DNA from 3 places in the Streptomyces sp. NPDC034043 genome. Region 1 is predicted to be linked to each of the others. Evidence: predicted binding sites of a transcription regulator. Region 1 holds the regulator's gene; each other region holds the start of a gene.
The links. The regulator HrcA, encoded in region 1, represses chaperone genes, less so after heat shock. The targets are predictions, from matches to a motif close to TTNGCACTCNGNNNNNCNGAGTGCNAA.

Region 1 (3,271 bases):
CCCGGGGCGTCCCCGGACCGGGCTCCGTACGGGTTCCCGGGCGCCTCAGCGGCCGTTGAACGCGTCCTTCAGGCGGCTGAAGAGGCCCTGCTGGCCGGGGGCGAACTGCCCCATCGGCCGCTCCTCGCCGCGCAGCTTGGCGAGCTGGCGCAACAGCTCCTCCTGCTGGGCGTCGAGCTTGCCGGGGGTGGTGACCTCGACGTGGACGATCAGGTCGCCCCGGCCGCCGCCGCGCAGGTGGGTGACGCCGCGCCCGTGCAGCGGGATGGCCTGCCCGGACTGGGTGCCGGGCCGGATGTCGATCTCCTCCATGCCGTCCAGCGTCTCCAGCGGGCACTTGGTGCCCAGGGCCGCGGCCGTCATGGGGATGGTGACCGTGCAGTGCAGGTCGTCCTGGCGCCGCTGGAAGGTCGGGTGCGGCAGCTCGTGGATCTCCACGTAGAGGTCGCCGGCGGGGCCGCCGCCGGGGCCGACCTCGCCCTCGCCCGCGAGCTGGATCCGGGTGCCGTTCTCGACACCGGCGGGGATCTTGACGGTGAGGCTGCGGCGGGAGCGGACCCGGCCGTCGCCCGCGCACTCGGGGCACGGGGTCGGGACCACGGTGCCGAAGCCCTGGCACTGCGGGCAGGGGCGCGAGGTCATGACCTGGCCGAGGAAGGACCGGGTGACCTGGGAGACCTCGCCGCGGCCGCGGCACATGTCACAGGTCTGCGCCGAGGTGCCGGGGGCGGCGCCCTCGCCGGTGCAGGTGCCGCAGACGACGGCCGTGTCGACCTGGATGTCCTTGGTCGTGCCGAAGGCGGCCTCGTCCAGTTCCAGGTCCAGGCGGATCATGGCGTCCTGGCCGCGGCGGGTCCGCGAGCGCGGGCCGCGCTGCGAGGTCTGGCCGAAGAAGGCGTCCATGATGTCGGAGAAGTTGCCGAAGCCGCCCGCTCCGAAGCCGCCCGCGCCGCCACCGCCGCCCGAGGAGGACAGCGGGTCGCCGCCGAGGTCGTAGACCTGCTTCTTCTGCGGGTCCGAGAGGACCTCGTAGGCCGCGTTGATCTCCTTGAAGCGCTCCTGCGTCTTCGGGTCCGGGTTCACGTCCGGGTGGAGTTCACGGGCGAGGCGGCGGAAGGCCTTCTTGATCTCGTCCTGCGATGCGTCGCGGCGCACGCCGAGTACGGCGTAGTAGTCCGTGGCCACTTACGACTCCGCCAGGATCTGTCCGACGTAACGTGCCACTGCGCGTACCGCTCCCATCGTTCCGGGGTAGTCCATGCGGGTCGGTCCGACCACGCCGAGTTTGGCGACTGCTTCGCCGCCCGAACCGTAGCCGACGGACACGACCGACGTGGAGTTGAGCCCCTCGTAGGCGTTCTCGTGCCCGATCCGTACGGCCATTCCCGACTCTCCGGCCTCGCCGAGCAGCTTGAGGAGCACCACGTGCTCTTCGAGCGCTTCCAGCACCGGCCTGATCGTCAAGGGGAAGTCATGTCCGAAGCGAGTGAGGTTGGCGGTGCCGCCGATCATCAGCCGCTCCTCCGCCTCCTCGGCCAGCGTTTCGAGAAGGGTCGCGAGGACGGCCGTGACGGTCGCCCGGTCCTCGATCTCGAACGACTCCGGAAGGTCCTGCACCAGCTGCGGGACGTCGGTGAACCGACGGCCCACGACCCTGCTGTTGAGCCGCGCCCGCAGGTCGGCGAGGGAGTTCTCGCCGAAGGGCGTCTGGGTGTCGACCATGCGCTGCTCGACGCGCCCCGTGTCGGTGATCAGTACGAGCATCAGCCGGGCCGGGGCCAGCGACAGCAGCTCGACGTGCCGCACGGTGGAGCGGGTCAGCGACGGGTACTGGACGACGGCGACCTGGCGGGTGAGCTGCGCGAGCAGCCGCACCGTGCGCCCGACCACGTCGTCGAGGTCGACGGCGCCGTCGAGGAAGTTCTGGATGGCCCGGCGCTCGGGGCTCGACAGCGGCTTGACGCCCGCGAGCTTGTCGACGAAGAGCCGGTAGCCCTTGTCCGTGGGGATCCGGCCGGCGCTGGTGTGGGGCTGGGCGATGTAGCCCTCCTCCTCCAGCACGGCCATGTCGTTGCGGACGGTGGCGGGCGAGACGCCCAGCCGGTGCCGCTCGGTGAGGGCCTTGGAGCCGACGGGCTCCTCCGTCCCCACGTAGTCCTGGACGATGGCGCGCAATACCTCGAGCCTGCGTTCACTGAGCATCGCGCACACCTCCGGATGCGGGTCGGTCGTCGGTCTGGCCGTCGGGGGCCGGTCGCTGGCTTGTTGGCACTCTGCGCGTCTGAGTGCCAGACATCCCCCGGTCAGTGTACGGCCGGGTAGTACGCCGCGGGCAAGGGCGGCCCGCCAGGGTAGCGTCGCGGCATGGACGTGCGTTGGGAAGAGGCGGGCTGGGAACGGGTCACCGGACGGGTCGGCCGGCGGCGGCTGCCGGTGTGGGACTGCACGGTGGGGCTGGTGGTGGGGGACGAGTCGGTGCTGTTGATCGACCCCGGGTCCTCGGTGCGCGAGGGGGCGGGGGTGCGGGCCGAGGCGGAGCGGCTGACGGGCCGCCGCGTGACCCATATCGCATTCACGCACGGACATTTCGACCACGTGCTGGGCGGGGCGGCCTTCGCGGGCGCCGAGACCTTCGGGGCGGTCGGCCTGGACCGGCTGCTGTCGGCCCCCACCGGCCGCGAGGAGGTACGGGCGAGCGCGGTCCGGCACGGCCTGGCGGAGGCGGAGGCCGCCGAGGCGGCCGGGCTGCTCCGGGCACCGCGGCACCTGGTGTCGGGCGAGTGGACCCTGGAGCTGGGCGGGGTGCAGGTGCTGCTGGCCAACGTGGGGCCCGCGCACTCCCAGCACGACCTGGCCGTCTTCGTGCCGGGCGAGCGGGAGGCGGTGTTCTGCGGGGACCTGGTCGAGGAGTCGGGCGAGCCCCAGGCCGGCCGGGACGCGGTGCCGGGCCAGTGGCCGGCCGCCCTGGACCGGCTGCTGTCCCTGGGCGGGGACGACGCGGTGTACGTGCCGGGGCACGGAGCGCTGGTGGACGCGGGCTTCGTGCGTGCGCAACGCGCCACACTGGCGGGCCGGTTCGGCGTGTCGGAGGCGTGAGGGCGCCGGCTCTCCTAGTGTCGGCCGAATGCGTGAGTACTCCCCCGACCTGACCCCGCAGTGGAAGCGCGCCAAGGCCGTACCGGAGGTGCCGGCCGACCCGGACCTGGTGGTCGAGGTGGCGGGTACGGACTTCTGCGGCGCGGTGGTGGCATGCGAGGCGGGCACCGTGACC
Region 2 (3,271 bases), on a different contig from region 1:
CTGACCTGTTCGTCACGGACGAGTCCGCCTTCGACGAGGAGGGCCGCCACGCGGACGGAGAGGCGCTCTCCCTGGTCGGTGAGTTCACGTCCGTTTCGACCAGGGACGCCGACTGGAAGGAGAAGCTGGACGTCTACGGCCGGCTCGTCCCGGTCTACCTGGTCATCGACATGCAGGACTCGGAGATCACCTGCTTCTGGGACCCCTCCCCGCACGGGTACCGCTCCCGCAGGACGGTGTCCTTCGGTGAGCCGCTGCCCGTCCCGGAGCCCTTCGGCTTCGAGCTGGACACCACCGGCTTCTAGGCCCTGTCGGGCCGGAAAACGCCCGAGGGCGGCACCGCCTCCGTGAGGAGGGGGTGCCGCCCTCGGTACGAGAACAGCCGATCAACCAGAGGCCGGAGCCAGGGGCCGATCAGAAGTCCATGTCACCGCCCGGCATGCCGCCCGGAGCGGCGGCGGCCTTCTCCGGCTTGTCGGCGATGACGGCCTCGGTGGTCAGGAAGAGCGCGGCGATGGACGCGGCGTTCTGCAGGGCGGAGCGGGTGACCTTCGCCGGGTCGATGATGCCCTCGGCGATCATGTCGACGTACTCGCCGGTCGCGGCGTTCAGACCGTGGCCGACGGCCAGGTTGCGCACCTTCTCGACGACGACGCCGCCCTCGAGACCACCGTTGACGGCGATCTGCTTCAGCGGGGCCTCCAGCGCGAGCTTCACGGCGTTGGCGCCGGTCGCCTCGTCACCGGTGAGCTCGAGCTTCTCGAAGACCGAGGAGGCCTGCAGCAGGGCCACGCCACCGCCGGCGACGATGCCCTCCTCGACGGCCGCCTTCGCGTTGCGGACGGCGTCCTCGATGCGGTGCTTGCGCTCCTTGAGCTCGACCTCGGTCGCGGCACCGGCCTTGATGACGGCCACGCCGCCGGCCAGCTTCGCGAGGCGCTCCTGGAGCTTCTCGCGGTCGTAGTCCGAGTCGGAGTTCTCGATCTCGGCGCGGATCTGGTTGACGCGGCCCTGGACCTGGTCGCTGTCACCGGCACCGTCGACGATGGTGGTCTCGTCCTTGGTGATGACGACCTTGCGGGCGCGGCCGAGCAGGTCGAGACCGGCGTTCTCCAGCTTGAGGCCGACCTCCTCGGAGATGACGGTGCCGCCCGTGAGGATGGCGATGTCGCCGAGCATGGCCTTGCGGCGGTCGCCGAAGCCCGGGGCCTTGACGGCGACGGACTTGAAGGTGCCGCGGATCTTGTTGACGACCAGGGTCGACAGGGCCTCGCCCTCGACGTCCTCGGCGATGATCAGCAGCGGCTTGCCGGACTGCATGACCTTCTCCAGGAGCGGCAGCAGGTCCTTGACCGAGCCGATCTTGGAGTTGACGATCAGGATGTACGGGTCGTCCAGGGACGCCTCCATACGCTCCATGTCGGTGGCGAAGTACGCCGAGATGTAGCCCTTGTCGAAGCGCATGCCCTCGGTGAGCTCCAGCTCCAGACCGAAGGTCTGGGACTCCTCGACGGTGATGACGCCTTCCTTGCCGACCTTGTCCATGGCCTCGGCGATGAGCTCGCCGATCTGGGTGTCGGCGGCGGAGATGGAGGCCGTGGAAGCGATCTGCTCCTTGGTCTCGACATCCTTGGCCTGGGCCAGCAGGGCAGCCGATACGGCCTCGACGGCCTTCTCGATACCGCGCTTGAGGGCCATCGGGTTGGCACCGGCGGCCACGTTGCGCAGACCCTCACGGACGAGCGCCTGGGCGAGGACGGTCGCGGTGGTCGTACCGTCACCGGCGACGTCGTCCGTCTTCTTGGCGACTTCCTTGACCAGCTCAGCGCCGATCTTCTCGTACGGGTCCTCGAGCTCGATCTCCTTGGCGATGGAGACGCCGTCGTTGGTGATCGTGGGGGCGCCCCACTTCTTCTCAAGGACGACGTTGCGACCCTTGGGGCCAAGGGTGACCTTGACGGCGTCGGCGAGCTGGTTCATGCCACGCTCGAGACCGCGCCGGGCCTCCTCGTTGAACGCGATGATCTTGGCCATGGTGAAGTGGTCCTCCCGGACAGGGGTGGATTGCTCCGGACCGCGCCCGCGCCCGCGACGGACGGCCTGCGGACCCGGCGGTTCCTTCCCGCCGGACCCTGCGGGCCTCACCGACCCGGTCCTCGTCTGAGTAGCACTCTCACTCGGAGAGTGCTAACGCCAATGATTAGCACTCGACCCCCACGAGTGCAAGCGGCTTCGGGCAACACGCGGGCGGCACGGGGCCGACATGCAGGAGGGGCCCACACCCTGTCCGGGATGTGGGCCCCTCATGCGCGTGTGCGTGCGTCGGTGGCCGATCGCGTTCGCTCCGGCTCAGCCGGCCGCGAGCTTGACCATGTCCGCCTGCGGACCCTTCTGGCCCTGCGAGATCTCGAACTCGACCCGCTGACCCTCTTCGAGGGTGCGGTACCCGTCCATCTGGATGGCGCTGTAGTGGACGAACACATCCGCACCACCGTCGACCGCGATGAAGCCGTAGCCCTTCTCCGCGTTGAACCACTTGACGGTGCCCTGAGCCATGCCTAACTCCCCTATTACTGGCCCTTGCGCGGGACCGCACTTCGCGGTCCCGGGTCAGAACTTGCGCCGGAACGCCTCGACCGCGGCTGAATGTATCCGCACCGGTGCTGTCAGCAACAGGTCAATCCGACGAGAATTCTGGACACGCGGAAACGTTGAAATAGAGTGAAAATTTGGAATATTCCAGGGCAACTCGGGCCAGACAAGCAGCACCAAAGGCCCAAAAGGCGCGCGCATGTTGACTCAATGTCAACCATCCGTCGGCCCGCTCATATGCGGCGGGCAAGAACAGCGGAGGGGACTGCCCCAACTCTACCGCGCCCAATCAAGCAGAATTACCCCCTCCGTTTATGACGGAGGGGGTAATTCTGATGTGTTCGGTCAGCAGCCGCCGGCCACGGCGGGGATGATCGAGACGCCGGCGCCGTCCGGCGTGGCCGCCTGCAGGCCGCCCTCGAAGCGCACGTCGTCGTCGTTGACGTAGACGTTCACGAAGCGGCGCAGCTTGCCCTGGTCGTCCAGGACGCGCGCGGCGATGCCCGGGTGGTTCTGCTCCAGGGACTCGATGACCTCGGCGAGGGTCGCACCCTCGGCCGGGACCTCGGCCTTGCCGCCGGTGTAGGTGCGCAGGATGGTGGGGATGCGGACGTTGACGCTCATGGCGCTACTGCCTTTCCGGTAGAGCAGGGGGGATGGTCAGGCCAGGCCGGCGGCG
Region 3 (3,271 bases), on a different contig from region 1:
ATGCCCTCCTCGACCGCGGCGCGGGTCGCCGAGATGGCGTCCTCGAGGCGGTGCTTCTTCTCCTTGAGCTCCACCTCGGTGGCGGCGCCGACCTTGATGACGCAGACGCCGCCGGCGAGCTTCGCCAGGCGCTCCTGCAGCTTCTCGCGGTCCCAGTCGGAGTCCGTGGACTCGATCTCGGCCTTGATCTGGTTGACGCGGCCCGCGACGTCAGCGGCGTTGCCGCCACCGTCGACGATGGTCGTGTCGTCCTTGGAGATGGTCACGCGGCGCGCGGAACCGAGGACGTCCAGACCGGCCTGGTCGAGCTTGAGGCCGACCTCCTCGGCGATGACGGTGGCACCGGTGAGGGTGGCCATGTCCTGGAGCATCGCCTTGCGACGGTCACCGAAGCCGGGGGCCTTGACGGCGACCGCGTTGAAGGTGCCGCGGATCTTGTTGACGACGAGGGTGGAGAGGGCCTCGCCCTCGACGTCCTCGGCGATGATCAGCAGCGGCTTGGAGCCACCCGCCTGGATGACCTTCTCCAGCAGCGGCAGGAGGTCCTGGATGGAGGAGATCTTGCCCTGGTTGATCAGGATGTACGGGTCGTCGAGGACGGCCTCCATACGCTCCTGGTCGGTGACCATGTACGGGGACAGGTAGCCCTTGTCGAAGGCCATGCCCTCGGTGAACTCGAGCTCCAGGCCGAAGGCGTTGGACTCCTCGACGGTGATGACACCGTCCTTGCCGACCTTGTCCATCGCCTCGGCGATGAGCTCGCCGACCTGGGCGTCCTGCGCGGAGAGCGCGGCCACGGCGGCGATGTCGGACTTGTCCTCGATCGGGCGGGCGGTCGCGAGGAGCTCCTCGGACACGGCCTTGACCGCGGCGTCGATGCCCTTCTTCAGGGCGGCCGGGGAGGCGCCGGCGGCGACGTTGCGCAGACCCTCGCGGACGAGCGCCTGGGCCAGCACGGTGGCGGTGGTGGTGCCGTCACCCGCGATGTCGTTGGTCTTGGTCGCCACCTCCTTCACGAGCTGCGCGCCCAGGTTCTCGTACGGGTCGTCCAGCTCGACCTCGCGGGCGATGGTGACACCGTCGTTGGTGATGGTGGGGGCGCCGAACTTCTTGTCGATGACGACGTTGCGGCCCTTGGGGCCGATCGTCACCTTGACCGTGTCGGCAAGCTTGTTGACGCCGCGCTCAAGGGCGCGACGGGCGTCCTCGTCAAACTTCAGAATCTTGGGCATGGGAGCGGTTCCGCCCTCTCGTTGCGATCCTCGGCCGCTCACCGCGACCGCCTGAAACGAACTACGCCCCTCGCCGCCCGGCATCAGCAGGGTGACCAGGGGCGCAGCTCAAAGCAAAACTGGAGAAGAGAATTACTTCTCGACGATCGCGAGGACGTCGCGGGCCGAGAGGACGAGGTATTCCTCGCCGCTGTACTTCACTTCGGTGCCGCCGTACTTGCTGTACAGCACGATGTCGCCGACGCTGACGTCCAGCGGGAGACGCTGGCCGTCCTCGAAGCGACCCGGACCGACCGCAAGGACGACGCCCTCCTGGGGCTTCTCCTTCGCGGTGTCCGGGATGACCAGGCCGGAGGCCGTGGTCTGCTCGGCGTCGAGCGGCTGGACCACGATGCGGTCCTCAAGCGGCTTGATGGCAACCTTGGAGCTGGCGGTCGTCACGATCCGACCTCCCCCTTCGGAGATCCGGGGTTAACTGTCTGAGGTGGCGACCAGGTCGATCCGTCGTCGCGGGTGCCGGACCTGCCTGTCGCTGTGTTGGCACTCACCGGGGGCGAGTGCCAGGTGCGAGACTATTCCGGCGATTAGCACTCGGTCAAGCGGAGTGCCAACACGCTCCATCGGTTCCACGTATTCCGGCCGCCGAACCCCCCGTTCGGCTGAACGCCGACCCCGCCGGGACCGCCCGGGCCCCACACCGGGACGCCGGGGGGCCTCCGCCCGGTATGCGCCGCTTCGGGTGGGCGCGCCCCCGCGGCCGAAGACGCGCGCAAGCTGGCTGAATCCCTCCGCAGCAGCCCGCCCGGGCGAGGGTCCGTCCCGGCGAAGGATCCGGAATGAGTCATTCCGAAAGGAACCTCGGGGAGGGCATCGGCGTCGTAGAAGATATGAAGATAAAGCGCCTCATTGCCGAGCAGATCGGCCCCGGGACGACCACTGTGACGACCCCGGGTGCGCCGGACGCCGCGCCGTCCTCTTCTCCTTCCCCCGCCCCCACCCGGTCATCCGCCCCGCCGCCGCCCCCTCCACGGCCGGAGCGGGGCGCCCTCGGCGGCGGCGGCGTCCCGTGCGCGGACTGAGGCCGCTGACGGCGGCGGGCGCCCGCCGCCGCACCGAAGCACTGCTGCTCGTCCTGGTCATCGGCATCGCCGTCTTCGGCCACGTCAGCGCCGGACTGGCCATGAACGGCGAGCTGCCGCAGCACCTCGCCGGCTTCGTCATCAGCCTGACCCTGCTGTCCCTGGTGGGACACCTGGGCATCCGCCGGTTCGCGGCGTACGCGGACCCGCTGGTCTTCCCGCTCGCGATGCTGCTGACCGGGCTCGGCCTGGTCCTGATCCACCGGCTCGACCAGGGCTACATCGAGCGGTACGGCTCCGTGGCGAACGCGCCCGACCAGCTGATGTGGACGGTGGTCGGGGTCGCCGCCTGCATCCTGGCCGTGGCGCTGCTGCGCGACCACCGGCTGCTCCAGCGGTTCATCTACATCACCATGGCCATCGCCCTGGTCCTGCTGATCGCACCGGCGTTCTTCGGCGCGGACACGTACGGCGCGAAGCGGTGGATCATCCTCTTCGGCTTCTCGCTCCAGCCGGGCGAGTTCGTGAAGATCATGATCGCGATCTTCTTCGCGGGCTACCTGGTCGTCCACCGCGACTCCCTGGCCCTGACCGGACGCAAGTTCCTGGGCCTGCGCCTGCCCCCGATGCGCCAGCTCGGGCCGATCATCACGGTGTGGATCCTGTCGCTGCTCGTCCTGGTCTTCGAGCGCGACCTCGGCACCTCGCTGATCTTCTTCGGCGTCTTCGTGGTGATGCTGTACGTGGCCACCGAGCGCACCAGCTGGATCGTCTGCGGCCTGCTCATGGCGGCCGTGGGCGCCTTCGTGGTCGGCTCGACGGAACCCCACGTCAAGGCACGGGTCGCCGCCTGGCTGAACCCCCTGGCGATCTACTCGCCGAACCCTCCGCAGGGCCTCAACTCGGAGCAGTCCGCGCAGGCCCTGTTCAGCTTCGGCACCGGCGGCGTGTCCGGCACCG

Region 2: the regulator HrcA is predicted to act here: its motif matches at 2,165-2,191, upstream of groL (chaperonin GroEL).
Region 3: the regulator HrcA is predicted to act here: its motif matches at 1,817-1,843, upstream of groES (co-chaperone GroES).

Annotation. Positions count from the first base shown of each region.
Region 1 covers NZ_JBVISF010000005.1:389,522-392,792, reverse strand. Annotated here, with positions in the region: gene dnaJ (molecular chaperone DnaJ) at 46-1,185, opposite strand; gene hrcA (heat-inducible transcriptional repressor HrcA) at 1,186-2,202, opposite strand; gene ACZ51S_RS15530 (MBL fold metallo-hydrolase) at 2,365-3,096, shown strand; gene ACZ51S_RS15525 (DUF3097 domain-containing protein) at 3,125-3,271, shown strand, end outside.
Region 2 covers NZ_JBVISF010000016.1:108,682-111,952, reverse strand. Annotated here, with positions in the region: gene ACZ51S_RS29760 (Uma2 family endonuclease) at 1-305, shown strand, start outside; gene groL (chaperonin GroEL) at 415-2,034, opposite strand; gene ACZ51S_RS29750 (cold-shock protein) at 2,350-2,556, opposite strand; gene ACZ51S_RS29745 (MoaD/ThiS family protein) at 2,938-3,216, opposite strand; gene thrC (threonine synthase) at 3,253-3,271, opposite strand, start outside.
Region 3 covers NZ_JBVISF010000004.1:97,296-100,566, reverse strand. Annotated here, with positions in the region: gene groL (chaperonin GroEL) at 1-1,232, opposite strand, end outside; gene groES (co-chaperone GroES) at 1,365-1,673, opposite strand; gene ACZ51S_RS11735 (FtsW/RodA/SpoVE family cell cycle protein) at 2,299-3,271, shown strand, end outside.